DNA from 3 places in the Clostridioides sp. ZZV15-6383 genome. Region 1 is predicted to be linked to each of the others. Evidence: riboswitches for the same ligand, from Rfam matches in the RefSeq annotation. Region 1 holds a riboswitch; each other region holds the start of a gene.
The links. Region 1 has a riboswitch for FMN ahead of ribD (bifunctional diaminohydroxyphosphoribosylaminopyrimidine deaminase/5-amino-6-(5-phosphoribosylamino)uracil reductase RibD). Riboswitches for the same ligand answer to the same signal wherever they lie in the genome.
Positions count from the first base shown of each region.

Region 1 (7,712 bases):
ATTAAAACAAATTTTGTACAATTCAGATATTTTATAGAAATGTTTAGACTTCTAGGTGATGGTACAGCAAATAAAAATGCAAAAAAAGAAGGAAAAATATCTTCATTCCAAGCATTTTGTATAAGTACATCTTCAAGAGTTGGGACTGGAAATATAGCTGGAATAGCAATTGCAGTAGTAGCAGGAGGACCTGGTGCTGTATTTTGGATGTGGCTTATAGCATTGATTGGTTCTGCTTCAAGTTTTGTTGAGAGTACATTAGCTCAGATTTATAAAGTAAAAAATGGTCAAGCCTTTAGAGGTGGACCAGCATATTATATGGAGCAAGGCTTAAATAAAAAATGGATGGGTGTTTTGTTTTCAATACTTATAACTATATGTTATGGTTTTGTATTTAATGCAGTTCAAGCAAATACTGTTTCACTTGCATTTAGTAATGCATTTGGAATAAGTAAAATGACTATGGGAATAGGTCTTGGAATATTAACTGCAATAGTTATTTTTGGTGGAGTGCATAGAGTTGCAAAAGTTTCTGAAATAATAGTTCCTGTATTTGCAGGATTATATATATTAGTTGCTTTATCTATAGTTGCAATGAATATAACAGAGATACCAAGCGTTATAGCATTAATAGTAGAAAGTGCATTTGATTTTAAAGGAATGGCAATTGGTACATTTATGGGAGTTGTAATGACTGGAGTAAAGAGAGGTCTATTTTCTAATGAAGCAGGTATGGGTAGTGCTCCTAATGCTGCTGCAACAGCACATGTAACTCATCCTGTAAAACAAGGTCTAATTCAATCTTTAGGTGTTTTTACAGATACTATAATAATATGTAGCTGTACAGCATTCATGGTATTATTATATTCAGATTATGCTAGTAGTGGAGCAACTGGAATTGAATTAGCTCAAGAAGCTTTAACTCATCATATAGGACCAATTGGAAATATATTTATAGCAGTTTGTATATTCTTATTTGCATTTAGTTCTATAGTAGGCAATTACTATTATGGTGAATCAAATATGGAGTTTATGAGTGAAAGTAAGACTAAACTTAATATATTTAGAGTTTTTGTCGTAGGTATGGTTTTATTTGGTTCACTTACTCAAGTAGATGTAGTTTGGAATCTAGCAGACTTATTTATGGCATTGATGGCGATAATAAACTTAATAGCAATAGCACTTTTAGGGAAATATGCCTTTATTGCTTTAAAAGATTATACAAGTCAAAAAAAATCAGGAATAAAAGACCCTGTGTTTATTGCAGATGAAATAGAAGGTCTAGAAAATGTATCAGAGTGGCATAGTGAATTACCTGAGGAACATTTAGGATAAAAAAATAGTATAAAATTATGAAATCATTTTGAAAGACTAGATGATGTATATACTTTATATGAATATAATATTTAATTAATTTATATTACTGGAATTTTTAATTCCAGTAATATTTTTTATTATGTGATTTAGTTTTATTAAAAGTTTTTATTATTGAAGATAGATTATTTATTATAGATTTTATCTTTAAGTTTATTCTCCAAAATACTATATAATTAAATCCTGTAAATTATCTTCAAAGCTTTCTAGATAATCACAAAATAATCTAAACTCTTCTATAGTTTTGATTTCTTGCAAATTCCTCAAATCTATCATTATATTACTGTATTTATGCAACATAAAATTCATATCATACATTTCACATTTAACAAATCCATCTTGATAAGTATATTTATAAGGTTCATATTTTGAAAAATTTGACTCAAAATATTTTATTTTAGCATAGCACAATTTATGTATATTGAACAAAAGTGCAAGCATAGATTCTTTAACTGCAAACTTGTGTGTGAAGTATTTTATAGTGTGGTATTTATCATGTCTAAACTCCCAAATTAAATTCTCATTTAAAGTAAGAGAATATTTTTTTATAAGCTTACGTTTATCTAGTGTTAAATCTTGTATAGAATATGTTTTCATAATTTATTCTCCTCATAAATATTTAATAAGTACCAATTAAATCATAGTGTTTTATTATTACTTACTCTTAATTATATTGTATGGTAAATTAAAAAAATAATAAAATAGATAATTAGTATAGTATTAATACATGTTATAAATAAAAACAATAACCTTAATAGTAATCTATATAGCTTTGTGGTATTTTATACTTAGAGTCATATTTTTAATTATTTTAAGATTTTGAAAGTAGATTTGATGATTAGTATATAATTTTAGAGGAGGTATGCAAATTGTTCAGTAAGAAGTGGAGGAGTTGAAATGGTAGTATTTAATCTAGAGCTTTAAATAGGTTTGCCATTTTATCTTTCTTAGTTTTTAGATATAGCTTATTAAAGTCATTAATTTCTTCATTAATAGGAACTCTATTTTCAATCTTTATTCCATATTTCTCTAATTGATTTATTTTATCAGGGTTATTACTTAAAAGGTTTATGCTTTTTATATTCAGATTTTTTAGTATTTGAGCAGACATATAGAAATCTCTCATATCTTCTTCAAATCCAAGCATCAAATTTGCTTCAACAGTATCATAACCTTCTTCTTGAAGTTTATAAGCTTTAATTTTATTTAAAAGACCAATACCTCTACCTTCTTGTTTCATATAAATTAAAACACCATTTCCGTTTTCTACAATTTTCTTCATAGAAGATTCTAATTGCAGTCCACAGTCACATTTTAAAGAGTGGAACACATCACCTGTTAAACATTCAGAATGAAGTCTAACTAGAGTATTTTCTCCATTTATATTTCCATAGGTAAGAGCAATATGTTCTTCATTTGAATAAGTATCTCTATATCCTATGATTTCAAAATTACCATATTTTGTTGGAAGAAAAGCACTAGATACTTTTTCTATAGTAGTTTCATTTGTTTTACGATATTCTATAAGGTCTTTTATAGTGATGATTTTTAAATTATGCTTTTCTTTAAAAATCATTAAGTCATCAACTCTTGCCATTGTACCATCATCTTTCATTATTTCACAGATAAGGCCAATTTCTTTAAAACCTGCAAGTCTAGCTAGGTCTACTGAAGCTTCTGTATGACCATCTCTAACAAGAACTCCACCAGTTTTTGCAATTAAAGGAAAAATGTGACCAGGAGTTTTGAAATCTTTACTTGTAGAATTCTCATCACAGAATAATTTTACTGTTTCAGCTCTTTCATATGCAGATATACCAGTCAGTGTATCTGCACTATCTATAGTAACAGTAAATGCTGTTTGAAATGTATCTGTATTTTCTCTAACCATAAGAGGTATGTTTAAACTTTTAAATTTCTTTTCAGTAGCAGGTAGACAAATTAGACCTCTGCCATATGTAGCCATAAAATTTATTGATTCAGGAGTAGCCATCTCAGCTGCCATAAGCAAATCTCCTTCATTCTCTCTACTTTCATCATCAACTACGATTACCATTTTCCCATTTCTTATATCTTCAATAGCTTCTTCAATAGTATTAAACATGCAATTCACTCCTTTATTATTTTTAAAAACCGTTTTTAAATAAAAAATCTTTATCTATATTTGATTTATAATTACTACTATTAGAATTTAATTCCTTGTAGTTATTAATTATAAAATTATTAACGTACTTTCCAATTACATCACTTTCTAAATTAACGAAGTTTCCAATATTTTTTGTTAAGAGAGTAGTGTTAAATTTAGTATGAGGTATAATAGAAATCTTAAATATTTCATCATCCAAATATGATATAGTTAAACTCACACCGTCAATAGCAACAGAACCTTTAGGTATTATTGCTGATAAAAGTTTTTTATCAGGTCGTATGCTTACTAAAACTGCATTTTCATCTTTTTCAAACTTGCAAATAGTACCTTTACCATCAACATGACCTGTCACTATATGACCACCAAATCTTGAAGAAAGACTCATGGCTCTCTCAAGGTTTACCTTGTCATTTGCATTTAGTGAACCTAAATTTGTGGAACGAATTGTTTCCATCATAACATCTGCTGTAAATTCATTTTTCCCAAGATTTGAAACAGTTAGACAAACCCCATTTACAGCTATACTATCTCCAAGATTTGTGTCATCCAATATTTTGTTTGATAGTATGGTTACTTTTCCGCTTTTACCATTAGCAGTAATTTTTTTAAGTATTCCAACTTCTTCTACTATACCAGTAAACATTCTAACCTCCTATATACATGTATTCACAGAATTTAATTTAAAACATCAGATTCTATCAAAACATCTCCATCTATTAAAGTTACATTATTGATTACTAATTGTGTTGAATCTGATAGGTGTTTTATTCCTTCTCCAGAAACGAATGTAGGTGCATCTTTACCACCTATAATTTTAGGTGATAGAAATAATTTGACTTTATCAACTAACTTATTTCTAAATAAGCTATCATTAAGTGTAGCACCACCTTCGACTAGAACAGAATCAATGTTTAGTTCTCCTAATTTATGAATTACAAATTCCAAATCTACTAAGTTATTTTTTGAAGGAGAAATTATGACTTCAACATTATTTTCTTTTAACATAGATAATTTGTTACTGTCTTTGCAACATGTGAAAACTATAGTTTTACTGGTTTTATCCTTAACCAAATTACTATCAATTGGTAATTTTAGATGTGTATCTATTACTATTCTTGTAGGATGAGATACTTTTTTTTGATTAAGTCTACAAGTTAGTAAAGGATTATCATTTAAAACTGTATTTATGCCAACCATTATACTTTGGTATTTATTTCTGTATTTATGAGTTAGATATCTTGATGAATCATTAGATATCCATTTTGATTCTAGTGATTTTGTAGCAATTTTACCATCTAGACTCACGGCTGATTTTACAATACAAAGAGGTCTTTTGTTTTTTATGTAATAAAAAAATGCCTCGTTTAATTCTTTTGCTTCTTTTTCCAATATTCCCACAGTAACATCAATGTTGTTATCTTTCAATTTCTTTACTCCATTACCACAAACAAGTGGGTTTGGGTCTAATGTGGATATTACAACTCTCTTAATCTTATTTTGTATAATTTTATTTACACAAGGAGGTGTTTTTCCATAATGAGAACATGGTTCTAAGTTTACATAAAGAGTAGAATCTTTTAGACTTTGTTTAGCGCTGTTTATAGCATTTACTTCAGCATGATTAGAACCAAATTTTTCATGATATCCTTTGCCTATTACATCACTATCTTTAACAATTACACATCCAACTAACGGATTTGGATTTACAAAACCTTCTCCATTTTTAGCTAGTTCAAGAGCTTTTTTCATATAATAAATGTCTTTTTCCTTTTGATTCACAAAATTCAAAATATATACACCTCCTGTTTAATTAGATACTTTTTAAACAAAAAACCCTGAGAATTAACTCAGGGTTTAGAATAATCTACAATAAATTAATAAGTGTACAACAAAACTGCTCTACAAAAACACTTATTAAATATATCTTCTTCCATCCAGACTTTACTGTCGGCTTTGGAATTTAACCAAATCAACCAAGTTCTACCTTAGCTCGCGGGCTATACCGCCGATTGGGAATTTCACCCTACCCCGAAGATTAAGTATTAAATTTATATTTAGAATGTATCATAAATTATTTTACTTTGCAAACTATTTTTTTCAAAATATATGTTAATATATAATATAGAATGTTTATAAACTTTGGAATACCGCGATTGTGAATATAAAAATAAAAATTTGAACATAATCAGGAAAGAAGTCTAATTAATTTAAATTAGGAGAGAAATATATGAATGAAAAACTTTTAGAAATACTATCAAAATACTATGGATATACAAGCTTTAGAAAAGGTCAAGAGTCTATAATAAATTCTATTTTGAGCAAAAAAGATGTATTAGCTATAATGCCAACAGGAGGAGGAAAATCAATATGCTATCAGCTTCCGGCATTGATGTTAGAAGGAATGACAATAGTAATTTCTCCACTGATATCTCTTATGAAAGACCAAGTAGATGCTTTAAAAACTATGGGAATTAACGCTGCTTTTATAAATAGTTCACTAAGTAGCAAAGAATTTAATGAAATACTAAGTAATATTAGAAAAAATAATTATAAAATGCTCTATATTGCTCCAGAGAGATTAGATGCGCAGGAGTTTCTTGAACTAATAAATAATAACAATATAAGCCAAATTGCAATAGATGAAGCGCATTGTGTATCTCAATGGGGACATGATTTTAGGTTGAGTTATAGAAGGATTTCTGATTTTATAAAGAGTTTACCTAAAAGACCTATAGTTACAGCATTTACAGCAACAGCTTCAGAAGAAGTAAGAACTGATATAATAAATTTATTGTGCTTAGAAAATCCAGACTATTATATAACTGGATTTGATAGAGAGAATTTATCAATAAATATAGTAAAATCATCTAGTAAAAATAAATATATTTTAGATTATATTCAAAATCATAAAAATGAGTCTGGAATTATATATGTTGCGACTAGAAAGGAAGTTGAAAATATATATAATGGGTTATCTAAAAGAAATATATCTGTGTCAAAATATCACGCAGGTCTATCTAAAAATGAAAGAAGTAAAAATCAAGAAGATTTTATAAATGATGATGTAGATATAATGATAGCAACAAACGCATTTGGAATGGGTATTGATAAACCTAATATAAGATGGGTTATACACTACAATATGCCTCAAAGTATAGAAAATTACTATCAAGAAATAGGTAGAGCTGGTAGGGATGGAGAAAAAAGTGAGTGTGTACTTTTATTTTCTCCAGGAGATGTACATATACAAAAATATTTAATCGATATTGGCGTTGAAAATCCTGAAAGAAAATTATTTCAACATAAGAAGCTTCAATATATGATTGACTTAGTTTACAGTAATTCATGCTATAGAAAGACAATATTGAATTACTTTGGAGAAAACTATATAGATAATTGTAACAATTGTAGTAACTGTTTAGTAGAAGGTGAAATAGTAGATAAAACTGTAGATGCTCAAAAAGTTATTTCATGTGTAGCTAGAATGAAAAGAAGTTATGGTGTCACTACAATTGTAGATGTCCTTAGAGGGTCTAAGAATAAAAAGATTTTACAACTTGGATTGAATACTTTATCTACATATAACATTATGAGAGATTATTCAAGCGAAGACTTAAAGAATTTTATAAATACATTGGTTTCTCATGGTTTTTTAGATTTAGTGGAGACTTTAGGTAATGGAAATAGAGGGAGTTTTCCAACTATAAGATTGAATGAGATGTCTATGAAAGTTTTAAAAGGTCAAGTGAAAGTAGAATTCAAGGAAATTGTGATGACAAAATCATTAGAAGTTGAAAATGAGTTATATAGTGTTTTAAGAGAACTTAGACACTCAATTGCAAGTGAAGAAAGGATAGCTCCATATATGGTATTTGGAGATGGTACACTTAGAGCTATGTCTAGTAGTTATCCAGTTAATAAAGAAGAAATGCTAGATATCTCTGGAGTAGGAGAAATTAAGTATCAAAAATATGGTAAAGATTTTGAAACAGTAATTAAAGAATATGTCGAAAAAAATAACATTAATAAAAAAGATAAAGAAAAAAATGTCGATTTAGAAAGTGTTAATAGTGACTTCCTTGAGGTCAATACAGATAAAGCTTTATATGAAAAACTATTAGTCATTAGAGAAGAATATGCAACGAAGGAAAAATTACCTCCATACATGGTTTTAGCCAATAAAGCATTA
Region 1 is NZ_JAGWCV010000030.1:22,807-30,518, reverse strand. It holds gene KGF42_RS11980 (alanine/glycine:cation symporter family protein) at 1-1,335, shown strand, start outside; gene KGF42_RS11975 (hypothetical protein) at 1,543-1,971, opposite strand; gene KGF42_RS11970 (bifunctional 3,4-dihydroxy-2-butanone-4-phosphate synthase/GTP cyclohydrolase II) at 2,282-3,478, opposite strand; gene KGF42_RS11965 (riboflavin synthase) at 3,501-4,166, opposite strand; gene ribD (bifunctional diaminohydroxyphosphoribosylaminopyrimidine deaminase/5-amino-6-(5-phosphoribosylamino)uracil reductase RibD) at 4,199-5,311, opposite strand; FMN riboswitch at 5,442-5,563, opposite strand; gene recQ (DNA helicase RecQ) at 5,751-7,712, shown strand, end outside.

Region 2 (7,712 bases), on a different contig from region 1:
ATACAGTTCGTGTTTTAGTTGAAGGTGTATCAAGAGGTAGAGTAAAAAAAATAGAACAAGAAGAAGGGTATTTTAGAGCAGTAATAGAAGAAATAGTTTTTGACAGTGATAATCTGGATAGTGAAACAGAGGTTGAAATCGAGGCATTTGTAAGAAATGTATTTGATGCTTTTGAAGAATATATAAATATTGGAAACAGGGTATCTCCAGAAATATTGATATCTTTAGCGGATATAGAAGATGTAGATAGATTTATAGATACAATAGCTGCAAACATATACCTAAAATCAAGTCAAAAGCAAGAAATATTAGAAGAATTTGATATCAAGAAAAGACTTGAACTTATCTATTCTATATTATTAGAAGAAATAGATATATTAAAAATAGAAAAGAAGATAACTTTAAGAGTAAAAAAACAGATGAATAAAGTTCAAAAAGAATATTATCTTAGAGAACAATTAAAGGCTATACAGAAAGAATTAGGTGAAGAAGAAGATATAAATTCTGAAGCAGATGAATATAGAGAAAAACTTAAAAAAATAAAAGCACCTAAGACAACTAAGGAAAAAATAGAAAAAGAAATAGATAAATTTTCAAAGATATCTTCAATGTCTCCAGATGTATCTGTAAGTAGAAACTATTTAGACACTATATTCTCATTGCCATGGAACAAAGAGACAAAAGATAAATTAGATATAACTAAGGCAAAAGATATATTAGATGAAGACCATTATGGGCTAGAGAAAGTTAAAGAAAGAATATTAGAGTATCTAGCTATAAGAACTCTTGCTAAGTCACTTAAAGGTCCTATAATATGTCTAGTTGGACCTCCAGGAACAGGAAAGACATCTATAGTAAAATCAATAGCTAAAGCATTAAATAGAAAATTTGTAAGAATATCTTTAGGTGGAGTTAGAGATGAAGCAGAAATAAGAGGTCATAGAAGAACATATGTAGGCTCAATTCCAGGAAGAATAATTAATGGAGTAAAAGAAGCACAAACAAAAAATCCTGTATTCTTATTTGATGAAATAGATAAAATGGCAGCAGATTATAAAGGTGACCCAGCTTCAGCTATGCTAGAAGTGTTAGACCCAGAGCAAAACAAGGATTTTGTAGACCATTACTTAGAAATACCTTTTGATTTGTCAAAAATACTATTTGTTACAACAGCAAACAGTTTAGGTAATATACCAAGACCATTATTAGATAGAATGGAAATAATAGAAGTATCTGGATATATAGAAGAAGAAAAACTAAATATAGCAAAGAAATATTTACTTCCAAAACAAATTAAAGAACATGCTTTAAAAGAAAACTTTATAAAAATGGATGATGAAACTTTAAGAAGTATAATAAACCATTATACAAGAGAAGCTGGCGTAAGAACATTAGAGAGAACTATTGGTAAAATTTGTAGAAAAATTGCAAAAAAATATGTTGAAGACCCAACTCTTGAAGAAGTTGTTGTAAATAAGTCTGACCTAGAAACATATCTTGGAAAAGACATGTTTAAGTATCAACTTGCAGAAGTTAATCCTCAAATAGGACTAGTAAATGGTCTTGCATGGACAGCAGTAGGTGGAGTTACACTTGAAGTAGAAGTAAATGTGCTTAAAGGTAAAGGGGAAATTGTATTAACTGGAAAACTAGGAGATGTTATGAAGGAATCTGCTAAGACAGGTATCTCTTATATAAGGTCAATAGTAGACAAGTTTGATATAGACCCTGATTTTTATAAGACTAATGATATTCATATACACATTCCAGAAGGGGCTGTTCCAAAAGATGGACCATCAGCTGGTATAACTATGGCCCTTGCAGTAATCTCAGCACTTACTAAAAGACCTGTACCAGGCAATATAGCCATGACAGGAGAGATAACTTTAAGAGGTAGAGTATTAGCAGTAGGAGGAGTTAAAGAAAAATTATTAGCAGCTCATAGAGCTGGTATAACAAAAGTATTAATTCCTAAAGAATGTGAAGCTGATTTAGATGAAATACCAGAAAATGTAAAAGAGAAAATGGAATTTGTACTTGTAGAGCATATGGATGAAGTATTAGAACAAGCTTTATTAAAGAGTGGTGAAAAAAATGAAAATTAGAAGTTCAGAGATAACTATGAGTGCTGTGAATAAATCACAGTATCCAGCAGAAGGTATCCCAGAGATAGCATTGGCTGGTAGGTCAAATGTTGGAAAATCATCAATAATAAACACATTGCTTAACAGAAGAAACTTTGCTAGAACTAGCCAAACACCAGGAAAAACTAGAACTATAAATTTTTATTTAATAAATAATGAGTTTTACTTTGTGGATCTTCCAGGCTATGGATATGCAAAGATAGCTAAGTCTGAAAAAGAAAAATGGGGAGGTATAATGGAAAGGTATCTAGAAAGTAGACAAGAGTTATGTTCTATATTCCTACTTGTAGATATTAGACATGAGCCTACAGCAGACGATAAGCTTATGTACGAATGGATAAAGCACTTTGGATATAACTGTGTAGTTATTGCAACTAAGGCAGATAAAATATCTAGAGGACAATATCAAAAACACATAAGTATAATAAGAAAAAAATTACAAATGGAAAGTAGCGAAAAAGTAATTCCTGTTTCTTCGTTAAAAAAGACTGGTGTTGAAGAACTCTGGGAAGAAATTGTAAATCAATACAATCAACATGGATATGATATAACAGTAGATTAAATCTAGAATGTTAAATGTTGATATAAAATTTATTTGAATAATAAATATAATATAATAGTAAGTTAGTTTTAATTGTATCAATATTAAAATATAGGATGCCTCAAAATGGCTTTAATGGTCATTTTTTGGCATCCTTATTGTTTATAAACAATGAAAATCAGTAATTTGTTGCTAAATATTAATAAAATCTAGTAAAGTATAGTAAAATTAGTATAAATTGGCTTAATTAAAAAATTATTGACTTGTATAGTCATCAATAAATCATAGTTAAGAAATAGATTTATCTGTTTTTCTCATAAATAAAATAGTTAATATAAGTCCTATAAAGCATACTGCTGCTGCAATCCAATAAGATTGATTGCTAGCTATAACATAGGCTGATGTATGACTTTTAAACTTTTGATTGTATGTAAGGCTTTGTGCAAAAAACCACTAAAAAATGCTGTTCCAAGAGCAAATGACAAATTACGAACAGTTGCAAGAAAACTGCCTCCATATCCTTTTTCATTTGCGGGGAATGCATTAGAAACTATACCAAGTCCAGTTGCCATTAAAATACTTGCTCCAACTGCTTGAAATATTCTTGAAGAAATCAATGTTGATTAAACAACAAAAAAAGCACCTACATCTTAGGTACCTTGAATGTGTCTAATTTCATGAATAAATACGGTAGTTGAAGGATTTGTATAGATTGCTCATGTAAAATTACATAAAGATACTCATATACTATTTTCTTCTACCATCCAGATTTTACTGTCGGCTTTGGAATCTGACCAAATTATGCCATAAGGCTCGTGGGCTTTTACCGCCGATAGGGAATTTCGCCCATTTCTGAAGAAAAACAGATGTGTTTTGTAATATTATTTTAACATAAAATTAGAATAGAGACAATTGGATTTAAGTAATATGCAGCTATATTAAAATACAAACACTTAAATTATATTTATAGATAAAATCTAAATCATATTATGAGAATCTATAGTAATTAGATAAGATTAACATGTTATTAGTATTAGATAATAAGTTTTAGATTTATCAAAAGCATAAAGCTGTAACAAAACTCGTATAATATTAATATCTTAATTAAGAGATATTGTAAATTATGAGGAGGCGTTAATATGGAAGGAAAGGTAAAGAAGGCATTTCCGGGTGGAAACACATCACAAGGCTCATATTCTTTTTTTGACTATATAATTCCTGAAAATGTAAAAAGAGTTTTTTGCTTAAAGGGTGGACCTGGAGTAGGAAAATCCTCACTTATGAAAAAAATTTATAAAGAATTTTTGCATAGAGGATACGACATTGATTTATATCACTGCCCTTCTGACCCAAGTTCGTTGGATGGTTTAGTTATAAAGAAATTAGGCGTGGTACTTATGGATGCAACTGCTCCACATACTATGGACCCAAAGCTACCTGGAGCTTTGGATGAAATAATTAATTTAGGCGATTACTGGAATACAGAAGAGTTAGAAAAAAATAGACAAGAAATATTAATTTACGATAAAGATATTAGTAATTCATTTAAAAGAGCCTTTAAGTTCTTAAAGTCGGCAGAACCAATCTTTAGAGATATAGAGGAAAAATATTCTGATTGTATGGATTATGGTAAGGTGAATCTACTTACAGAAGAATTTATAAAAAAATTGTTTGATGGAGTTGAAAGTACAGGAAATTTAAAAAGAGAAAAGCATTTATTTGGTTCAGCTATAACTCCTGTAGGGTGTTTGGATTATACAGAAAACATTTTAAAAGACGTAAAGAAGGTTTATTATTTAGCTGGAGAAATAGGAACTGGGAAGACTACACTATTAAACAAAGTATATAAGAAAGCTATTGAAAAAGGTCTAAATGTAGAAGTTTATCATTATCCACTTATTCCAGAGAAAATTGAAACTGTACTATTAACTGACCTAGATATAGGCATAACTATAAGCACAACTTTTAAAGACGAAGATGTGATTGATTTAAATCAATTTTTAAATAGAGAAAAATTACTTAAATACGAAGAAGATATTAAATTTGATGAAAAAGTTTTAGATGATTTAATTTGTTGGGCAGTGTTAAATCTTAAGAGAGCTAAGTCTAAACATGATATTATAGAAAGTTACTATAGCCCTAATATGAGATTTGATGAAGTTGGAAAGTTAAGAGACAAACTAGTTAAAAGAATTTTAAAATATGAGGAAAACTTATAAACACATATGTTTAAAATGAATGTTGATTATAATATAATTTTTAGTAAATTGGTGTAGCTTTGAAGCTATGCCATTTTACTTTTTTTGATAAAAATAATTATTAATAATCCCTAAAGCACTTATTTGTTTTTTCATGATTATTATCTTCTTTTCTAATTTATGTTTTTTTATAATATCACAACAATGTTTATTGAAAGTTTATATATAATTTTAAGAACATCTAAAAATACATATTCGATATTGGTAAATTAGTGATAGGAGTTCGATGTATGATATTATATACTAAAGATGAATTTTAATATATAACTTTGATATAATAAGCATATGTAAATGTTTAATATTTGATTAAAGAAAATTATCATATAAAAATAAATTTGTAAGGAGCAATACAGTATGAAAAAACAATATGTGTTTATAATACTAGCAAGTACTCTTTTAGGTATACTTGTTGGAACCATATTTAGAGATTATAGAAATGAAGAAACAGTTTATACAAGTAAGGATAAGTCAATAAGAAAAGAAATAAAGATGACAAGAAAATCTATAAAAGAATTAACAAAAGAAAAAGTCAAGTTAGATAAAGAAATTAATTCAATAAAAAAAAATCAAAAAAATTCTGAAGAAATATCAGAAATAGAAACTCTTAGAGATAGTCTATCATATTCAGATGTGAAAGGTAGCGGAATAATATTAAGTATAGATGCTATAGATGAAAAAACAGGGAACATAGCTAATAGTATAGACTATAATAAAATTCTTGTAAAAGTTATAAACGAGTTAAAATTAAATGGAGGAAAGTACATAGAAATAAATGGTCAAAGAATTAATCAGTATTCAGAAGTTGTACTTGCAGGAAGCCATATAAATATAAATGGAGTTCCTGTAGCACAACCATATGAAATAAAGTGTATTGGGGATAAATATAAGCTATCTAGTTATGTAGATAAAGGTAGCAAGTATTTAGACAGCATACAAACTACTTATCCAATGAAAATAAGCATAAAAACTGAAGAAAATATCTCTATAAAAAAGATGAATATACCTAATAAATTAAAGTATATAAAGGGTGATTAAGATTATATTAGAGGAAAGCAGTTTACCAATGTTAATACCAGAAAAACTTGCAAAAAAATATAATGTGTTTCCAGTGGAATTTCAAGATGATAATTTAGTTGTAGAAATAGAAGATGAAGATATATATGCTCTACAGGATTTGAGATTAGCCACAGGTAGAGAAATTATATTGAAAAAGGAGAAAAAAGAACTTATAAGTGAGAAGATTGAAAAATATTACAATAGCTTTGAACTTGATGAGGATTATGCAAAAAAATTATTTGAAAATCTTTTAGAAAAAGCTATAAAAGAAAACGCAAGTGATATACATATAGAACCATTTAAAGAGCATTTAATAGTGAGGATGAGAGTAGATGGAGAACTAAAGGAAGTGTCAAAGTTTTTAATTGATGTCTATCCATCATTATCTACAGTTGTAAAGTTGAAAGCTTCAATGGACATAACAGAAAAAAGGCTTCCTCAAGATGGTAGAGTGGATATAAAGTTAGGTGGTAATCTAATTGACATTAGAGTTTCATCAATACCAACTGTATATGGTGAAAAAATTGTTTTGAGAATACTCAATAGAGATACTTTTTTAAAAGACAAACTAGAACTTGGCTTTTCAGAGGAAGCTATAAAATCTATAAATCGTATAATAAATAAAAAAGCAGGAATATTATTAGTGACAGGTCCTACAGGTAGTGGAAAGACTACAACAGTATATTCCTTATTAAATGATTTAAAAGGTATAAATAAAAATATAATGACTATAGAAAATCCTGTAGAGTATAAGATGGATGGTATAAGTCAGATTCAAGTAAATTCAAAAGTAGGCTTAAGCTTTGATGTGGGTCTTAGAGCGATATTAAGACAAGACCCAGATATAATAATGGTTGGAGAAATAAGAGATGCAGAAACAGCTAAGATAGCTGTAAGGGCAGCAATAACAGGTCATTTGGTTATAAGTACTTTACATACTAATGATGCAGTGTCTTCCATAGCTAGATTATTGGAAATGCAAATACCACCATATCTTTTAAATGCTTCTCTTATAGGTGTTATATCTCAAAAATTGGTTAGAAAAGTTTGTAATCATTGTAGTCATGAGATTGTGATAAGAGATGATTTTAGTGGAGATGTAAATACTAAAGTGGCTGTAGGTTGTGAAAGATGCAATGATAAAGGATACTTTGGAAGAACAGCAATTTATGAAATCTTAGAAATCAATGATGATATAAAGACATGTATAAGAAATATGGAAGATTCTAGTACTGTTAAGGAAGTGGCACAAAACAATGGAATGATAACATTTGAAGATAGTTGTAAAAGATTAATAAATGAGAAAATAACGACACTAGAAGAATGTTTAGTCGTAAATGAAATGATTTAACTGAATTGTATAGTTAAACTTCATTTAGACAGTTGGACTTTATTTAATATATTTTAATTAAAATGTTTGAGTATAAATTATATTCAAGTGAAATAAAATTAAATTCATTAAATTAGAAAATATTAAGTTTATTTAATTGTAATTAATATAATTTGGAAGGTATTATAGTACATGAGATTATCTAAAAGTATATTTTATAATTTAGAAAAGTTTTACTTAGTATTAAATAGAATTAGCGATAAAGAAGTTAGGGTAATTTGCAAAGAGATAGGCATATTATTGGAATCTGGATGTGAAATTACAAAGATATTTGAAATCATTGAGAGTCAGTCTAGTAAAAAAGTAAAAAAATTGCTTAATAT
Region 2 is NZ_JAGWCV010000013.1:33,945-41,656, forward strand. It holds gene lon (endopeptidase La) at 1-2,105, shown strand, start outside; gene yihA (ribosome biogenesis GTP-binding protein YihA/YsxC) at 2,095-2,706, shown strand; gene KGF42_RS07050 (hypothetical protein) at 3,072-3,302, opposite strand; FMN riboswitch at 3,434-3,549, opposite strand; gene KGF42_RS07055 (ATP-binding protein) at 3,825-4,904, shown strand; gene KGF42_RS07060 (DUF881 domain-containing protein) at 5,298-5,978, shown strand; gene KGF42_RS07065 (GspE/PulE family protein) at 5,971-7,350, shown strand; gene KGF42_RS07070 (type II secretion system F family protein) at 7,522-7,712, shown strand, end outside.
Region 2: linked by a shared signal. The riboswitch ahead of KGF42_RS07050 (hypothetical protein) and the one ahead of ribD (bifunctional diaminohydroxyphosphoribosylaminopyrimidine deaminase/5-amino-6-(5-phosphoribosylamino)uracil reductase RibD) in region 1 are both predicted to bind FMN.

Region 3 (7,712 bases), on a different contig from region 1:
ATTTTAGCTCTAAGACCTGAATTAGAAGCAACTCCACCAGAAAGAGTTATGATATTATAGCCTTTATCTTTTACTGCTTTTAATGCTTTAGTAGTTAAAACTTCAACTACAGCCTCTTGAAAAGATGCAGCAACATCTTCAACTACTATTTCTTCATTTTTCATCCTTTTTCCATTTAGATAATTTAATACAGAAGATTTTAGACCACTAAAACTAAAGTCATAGCTATCCTCTTCTAAATAAGCTCTTGGAAATTCTATAGCATACTTATTTCCCTTTTTAGCTAAATTATCAATAATAGGCCCTCCTGGGTAACCCAAATTCATAGCTCTTGAAATCTTATCGAAGGCTTCTCCAGACGCATCATCTCTTGTCTTTCCTAAAATTTCATATTTACCATAATCTTTAACTTCTACTAAATGAGTATGACCTCCAGATACTATCAATGTTATAAAAGGAGGTTTCAAGTCCTTATGCTCTATATAATTTGCACTTAGATGACCTTCTATATGATTCACTCCTACAAGTGGAATATTCAAGGTATATGCAAGTGCCTTAGCATAAGATAGACCTACTAATAAAGCTCCTACTAATCCAGGTCCATATGTAACTGCAATATGGTCTATATCACTAAATCCTATATTTGCTTTGTATAAAGCTTCTTGAACAACTATATCAATATTCTCCACATGTTTTCTTGAAGCTACCTCAGGAACTACACCGCCAAATTTTTTATGTGTCTCTATTTGAGTAGAGATTATGTTTGAAAGTACTTCTCTACCATTTTTTAAAACTGATGCAGCTGTTTCATCACAACTACTTTCTATAGCTAATGTTATTATATCACTCATAAACTCTACACCTCTTTTAATTGGTTCCACATTATAATTGCATCTTCTTTATTATCACTGTAGTATTCTTTTCTTATTCCACCCATTTTAAATCCATATTTTCTATATAAATTTTGTGCTATTTTATTTGATGCTCTAACTTCTAATGTCATAGATGCAATATTATTATCTTTACATAAATCAACTATGCCTTTTATTAACTTGTCCCCTATTTTTTTACCTCTATAGTCACTATGAACAGCCACATTATTTATATGGCCTTCATCAAATATAAGCCAAATTCCCACATATCCAACAATTTTTCCATCTAACTTAGCTACTATATACCTTGCGACTTCATTAGACAACTCTTTTCTAAAAGACTCTTTTGACCAGTAATCTTCAAAACAATTTTTTTCTACTTCAAAAACTTCATCTATATCTTTAATGGTCATTTCTTCTATTTTTATATCATCTGCTATTAATTTTGTATTATCTTTCATTATTTAGCCTCTTCATTTTTTCATCATATTGTACTTCAGCTTGAGATTTTCTGATATACATAGGATTTATTGTATAACAAGTATGTACATCTATATTTTTATTATATTTATTTAGTGCTAGAGAACATAAGCTTCCTGCATTAGATACATTATGAGCTTGTGAGAGTATTTTTATATTTTTTATATTCTCTAGCTTATCTTTATATTTGTATACAGCTTCTCCAACTATTATAAATTCTTCGTTACTTGATACAATTTCATCCACTAAAGTATCAAATTCTACAACATCAACACCATCTAATTCTATCAGCTCTCCATTTTCAAACTTGTATTTAGCTGAATAAACTTGATTTTTTTGTGCATCTAATATACAACATATCTTTCTATCACAGAAATTCATGTTATTTGCTAGAGATTCTAAAGAATTCACAGCTATTATTGGTATATTATTTACATGAGCAATAGCTTTTACTGTGGCCATACCTATTCTAAGACCTGTAAATGAACCTGGCCCTATACATACAGCCAATAAATCCATATCTTTTATACTTAAATCACTTATGCTTAACATATTTTCTATCATTGGCATAAGCTTTTGTGAATGTGTTGTTTTGTTATTCACTGTAAACTCACATATTAAGTTATCATCTTCAACAACTGATACACTTGCTGCCATAGAAGATGTATCCATACCTAGTATTTTCATTATTTAGTCAGCTCCTCAACTATCTCTTTATAAACCTCTCCTTTTGGAGTTAATATCATTTCTCTTCCTTCATCCTTATATCTCAATTCTATATTTAAATATTCTTTTGGAAGTATCTCTTCTATTAGATTAGCCCATTCTATTATACAAATTCCATTTGAATTTATATATTCATCATATCCAATATCATACATTTCATCACTACTAACTATTCTATAAACATCAAAATGATACAAAGGTATTTTCCCTTCATATTCATTTATTATAGTAAAAGTAGGACTTGTTATATAATCTTTTATACCTAATGAATCTGCCAAACTTTGTGTCATTGTAGTTTTGCCAGCCCCTAAATCTCCTACTAAACAGATAACACTACCTTCTTTTAAAAGTTTACCTAATTTATATCCTATTTCTCTAGTTTTATTTTCATTTTCTAAGTATATTTTTACCATCAATTCATCTCCATTTTGATATAATCGTCATGTGAATTTATATCACTGCTTAATTAATTATAGTATAAGCCTAGATTATTATAAAGTACTTGTATTTATCTTTTTTTATCTTTTACTATTGATGGCTTTATCTACACCTTATATACAATCGTCAATAGCAATTTTTACGTACTCTTTTGCTTTATAATTTTGCTTTAATGCTTCTTTACATATTCTCTCAGATTGCTCTTTTACATACTTAAGAGACTTATAATTCTCTTTTACTGCTTCAATACACATTCTTTCTGTTTGATTTTTTATATACATGAGCATCTTTCCATTTTGTCTTACAATCTCTATACATATATCCTCTGTATAGTTATCTATGTAACATAATACATCTTTAATATTGTATCTTTTATTTAAATATCTTATCGCATTTATACATATTTCTTCTGTCTTATTATTAACAAATTGTAGACTCCTGCCATCTTGTTTGACAGCTTCCATACATATTTTGTCAGTTTGTTTATTTACATATTGTAATGCCATACCATTTTGGCTTACAGATTCTATACACATTTTTTCCGTTTGATTTTGTACATATTTTAATGCTTTATAATTTTGCTTAATGGCTTCTATACATAATTCTTCACTCTGCTCTCTAACATATGCAAGACACCTGCCATCTTTTTTAATTGCTTCTAAACATATACCTCTTGTTTGAACATCTAAAGCCTTTAATATACTTACAACATCTATATTGGAAGAGTGTCTTATTGCTTTTATAATAAGCTCCTCTGTTTGATTTCGTACATACTTAAGTGCATTACAATCCTTTTTTATAGCTTCAAGACATAGATACTCTGTTTGTTCTTTTACATATTCAAGTGCTCTATAGTTGTACTTTATAGCTTCTAAACATATTTCTTCTGTTTGATTTTTTACATACTCTAATGCCTTATAACTCTGCCTTATAGCTAAAATACACATACCATCTGTTTGATTTTTTATATTTTTTAATTCACGATAATCGTACTTTACCCTTTCCATATTTTCAATATATTCATTAGTGATATACTTTAAAGAATCTCCTAATTTTGTATCATAAATACCAATATGAATATTTTCCCAATTACTATTAAAATAATACCCTTTATCATCTAAAAATAGTTTTTTTATTTTTTTAGATAAGCTCATGAATATACACTCCCATCATTATTAAATTAGTTACTATTAAAAATTTGATTATTAATCTTTATATATTTTTAATAGTAGCTTTATTTTTTGTTTATTATGAATTCGCTCTGTATATTGTAGATACCTTTTTCATATTTTAATAGTTAATCGTTTTAATTCTTCCTTTATTTTAAAAATTAAATTTGTCTAAATATTTCTTATTTTATATACATTTTTTGATAAATTAATAAAGCCATAATATATTTAATATATCAATCACAATATAGGACTGAAGTTACAAATAAATTATGGCTATTCAATACATTTAATTTTGAAATTTTATATTTTCTTGTCTAATTATTTTTTATTATATTTCCCATTTTTTTATAAAGTGGTACTGTTACTAAAGATATTATAACAGCCTTCAAGACATTAAATGGAGCTATAATCCAAATTACAAAAGTGAATAAATCATGAACTTGAGGATTTATAGCTGAACCTAAACCTATTATAGCGTTTAGTCCCATAAATTTACCATAAAATGGCAACATTACAAAATAATTTACTAATGAACCAATTATAGTCATAGCTATTGTTCCTAATACAAAACCAATCAACACACCTTTTAAGTCTCTGCTTCTCTTATATGAATAACAAAGTATCATTACATAAGAACCACCAATTAATATATTTGCAAATTCTCCTATTCCTCCAGTTGTTGTTGCTGTTATCGCTTGTAGCACATTTTTTACTACAACTATTCCAAATCCAACTAATGGTCCTAGAGACATTCCTCCAAATATTGCTGGAATATCTGATAAGTCTATTTTTAAGAAATCTGGAAATATACCTGGTATTGGTGCTTGAATAAACATTAATAAATAAGATATTGCAGATAAAATGGACATTACTACTAAAGTTCTTGTTGAAATCATATTTCCTCTTTTTGCTGTGTTTTGCATAATTATTTTCCCCCTAATCAATATGTTTATATTTTTTAGGAAAAACAAAAAACTCGAAGACCCTATCTTCGAGTTTTTATGGATATAGTTTAAACAAACTAAAATAAACTTATTTATCTTCCATAAATATCTTCTCTCATCCAGACTTTACTGTCGGCTTTGGAATCTCACCAAATCAACCACCTAAGTAGTTCGCGGGCTATACCGCCGGTAGGGAATTTCACCCTGCCCCGAAGATCTTCTTTGATTTTTAATTTTCCTTACACTCTTATATTAGTTAATTTTTTAATAATTGTCAAGTTATTTTTTCTCATATACTACTTTGCCATTTATTATAGTGTAAAGTACATTACTTTGAATCTCCAGTGGAGAATTATCCCAAATTACTATGTCTGCATCTTTACCAACTTCTATAGAGCCTACTCTATCTTCTATCCCTAAAATCTTAGCTGGATTTATTGTAATTGATTCTATTGCTTTTTCTTCTTTCATACCATGTTTGACTGCAATACCTGCACAGATTGGAAGATATTGAACTGGTATTACTGGATGGTCTGTCATTATACATACATTAAGACCTGCATTTGAAAGTATTCCAGCTGTATTAAATGTCAAATTTCTAAGTTCAAATTTAGACCTTTCTGATAAAGATGGACCTACTATTACAGGAAATCCTTCCTCCATTAATTCATCTACAATAAGATGACCTTCTGTACAATGGTCTAATGTAAGTTTTAAATTGAATTCTTTTGCAATTCTTATTGCTGTAAACATGTCATCTGCTCTATGAGCATGTGCCTTGAAAGGAATTTCTCTTCTTAAAACAGGTATTAAACTTTCCATTTTTATATCGTATTCAGGCTTTTCACAATCTTCTTCATCATTACTTTCATACATATCAATATCTTCTAGATATTCTTCTGCTTTTTTTAAATTTTCTCTAATCAATGCTGCTATAGCCATTCTAGTTTGAGGAGATTTATCATCCTGACCATAACAACTCTTTGGATTTTCTCCAAATGCTATTTTAGATGCAACTGGATTTTTTATTACCATTTTATCAATTCTTTTTCCATATGTTTTTATAGCTATACATTGACCACCCATAACATTTGCACTTCCAGGAGTTGTACAAACAGAAGTTATTCCACCTTCAAAGGCTTCTTTAAAAGTCCTATCCATTGGATTGATTCCATCTATAGGATTTAGTTGTGGTGTTATTGGGTCAGTTTCTTCATTTCCATCTGCTCCTTCAAACCCTATACCATCTTCCCACAAACCTAAATGAGTATGTGCATCTATAAATCCAGGAAACACAAGTTTATCACTAGCATCTATTACATCTACATCCAAAGGTGCTATCAAATCTTTTCCTATTTCTATTATTTTTCCTTCTTCTATAAGGATATCTCCATGAATTATCCCATTTGTTATGGTATTTATTTTACCATTTTTTATAAAAACCATTCATTTTCCTCCTGATTTTCAAGACTATCGTACTTCTTTTTAACACTATTTTCTTACAAAATACTTTTACATTTTTTAATATTTATATATTCTATGAATCGTGTTTACAGACATAGAGTTTGGTCATTATAATCATACATAAACTTATCTACTTTTTCATTGATAAGGCGACTCTTTTTTTATTTAAGTCAATTCCAATGACTTTTACATCTACTATATCACCTACTGTAACAATACTCATAGGGTCTTTTACAAAGCTATTACTCATTTCTGATTTATGAACTAATCCATCATTTTTTATTCCAATATCTACAAATGCACCAAAATCTACAACATTCCTTATTGTACCTTTTAAAGTCATACCTTCTTGTATATCTTCAATTTTTAAGACATCTGTTCTAAGTATAGGTTTTATACCTTCTTCTCTCGGGTCTCTTCCTGGCTTCTTGATTTCAGCTATGATATCTTTTAAAGTAACTTGTCCTACTTCTAGTTTTTCACTTAATTCTTTCAAGCCAATCTCTTTTATTTTTTCATCTATTTCTTCTATATTTTTATTCTTTACATCATCTAAAGAGTATCCAATTATCTCAATCATTTTTTTACATATGTCATAACTTTCAGGATGCACACCTGTATTATCTAGTGGATTTTTGCCCTCTAAAATTCTCATAAATCCAGCACATTGAGTAAATGCTTGAACTCCCAGTCTTTTTACTTTTTTCAGTTGTGCTCTTGATGTAAAATCTCCATTTTCTTCTCTATATGCTATTATATTTTTTGCAATGGTCTTGCTTATTCCTGCAATATGTTCTAGCAAAGAGTATGATGCTGTGTTTAAATCTACTCCAACACTATTTACAGAATCTTCAACAACTCCATCTAGTACTTCTTCTAGTCTCTTTTTATTTAAGTCATGCTGATATTGACCCACACCAATACTTTTAGGGTCTATTTTTACAAGTTCTGCTAATGGGTCTTGTAATCTTCTAGCTATAGATATAGCTCCCCTTATTGATACATTTATATCTGGATGTTCTTCATTTGCAAGTTCAGATGCTGAATAAACAGATGCTCCAGCTTCACTAACTATAACATACTGTACTTCTCTATCTATCTCTTTTATCATTTCTGATACAAAAGTCTCTGATTCTCTGGATGCAGTCCCATTGCCAATTGAAATTATATCTATATCGTATTTTTCAATCAATCCTTTTAAAACTTTCTTTGCTCCTTCTACATCATTTTGAGGGTCTGTTGGATATACGGTTGTATAATCTAGTAGTTTACCATTTTTATCTACTACAGCTATTTTACATCCAGTTCTAAAAGCAGGGTCAAATCCCATAACAACTTTGTCTTTAACTGGTGGTTGAAGTAATAAACTTTTAACATTTTTTCCAAATACACTTATAGCTCTTTCTTGAGCTATTTCTGTTAAATGATTTCTTATTTCCCTTTCTATTGATGGAAAAATTAATCTTTTATAAGAATCTTCTATTGAACTTACGATTTCTTCTTTATTTTTAAAATTTTTATCATTTACATATTCATTTATTATGTAATTTAAAACTTTATCATTATTTATTTCTAACTTAACCTTTAAAAAATTCTCTTTTTCTCCTCTATTTATT
Region 3 is NZ_JAGWCV010000018.1:47,112-54,823, reverse strand. It holds gene tsaD (tRNA (adenosine(37)-N6)-threonylcarbamoyltransferase complex transferase subunit TsaD) at 1-851, opposite strand, end outside; gene rimI (ribosomal protein S18-alanine N-acetyltransferase) at 857-1,333, opposite strand; gene tsaB (tRNA (adenosine(37)-N6)-threonylcarbamoyltransferase complex dimerization subunit type 1 TsaB) at 1,323-2,039, opposite strand; gene tsaE (tRNA (adenosine(37)-N6)-threonylcarbamoyltransferase complex ATPase subunit type 1 TsaE) at 2,039-2,491, opposite strand; gene KGF42_RS08880 (DUF4116 domain-containing protein) at 2,630-3,670, opposite strand; gene KGF42_RS08875 (ECF transporter S component) at 4,003-4,611, opposite strand; FMN riboswitch at 4,736-4,853, opposite strand; gene KGF42_RS08870 (amidohydrolase) at 4,912-6,078, opposite strand; gene KGF42_RS08865 (Tex family protein) at 6,227-7,712, opposite strand, start outside.
Region 3: linked by a shared signal. The riboswitch ahead of KGF42_RS08875 (ECF transporter S component) and the one ahead of ribD (bifunctional diaminohydroxyphosphoribosylaminopyrimidine deaminase/5-amino-6-(5-phosphoribosylamino)uracil reductase RibD) in region 1 are both predicted to bind FMN.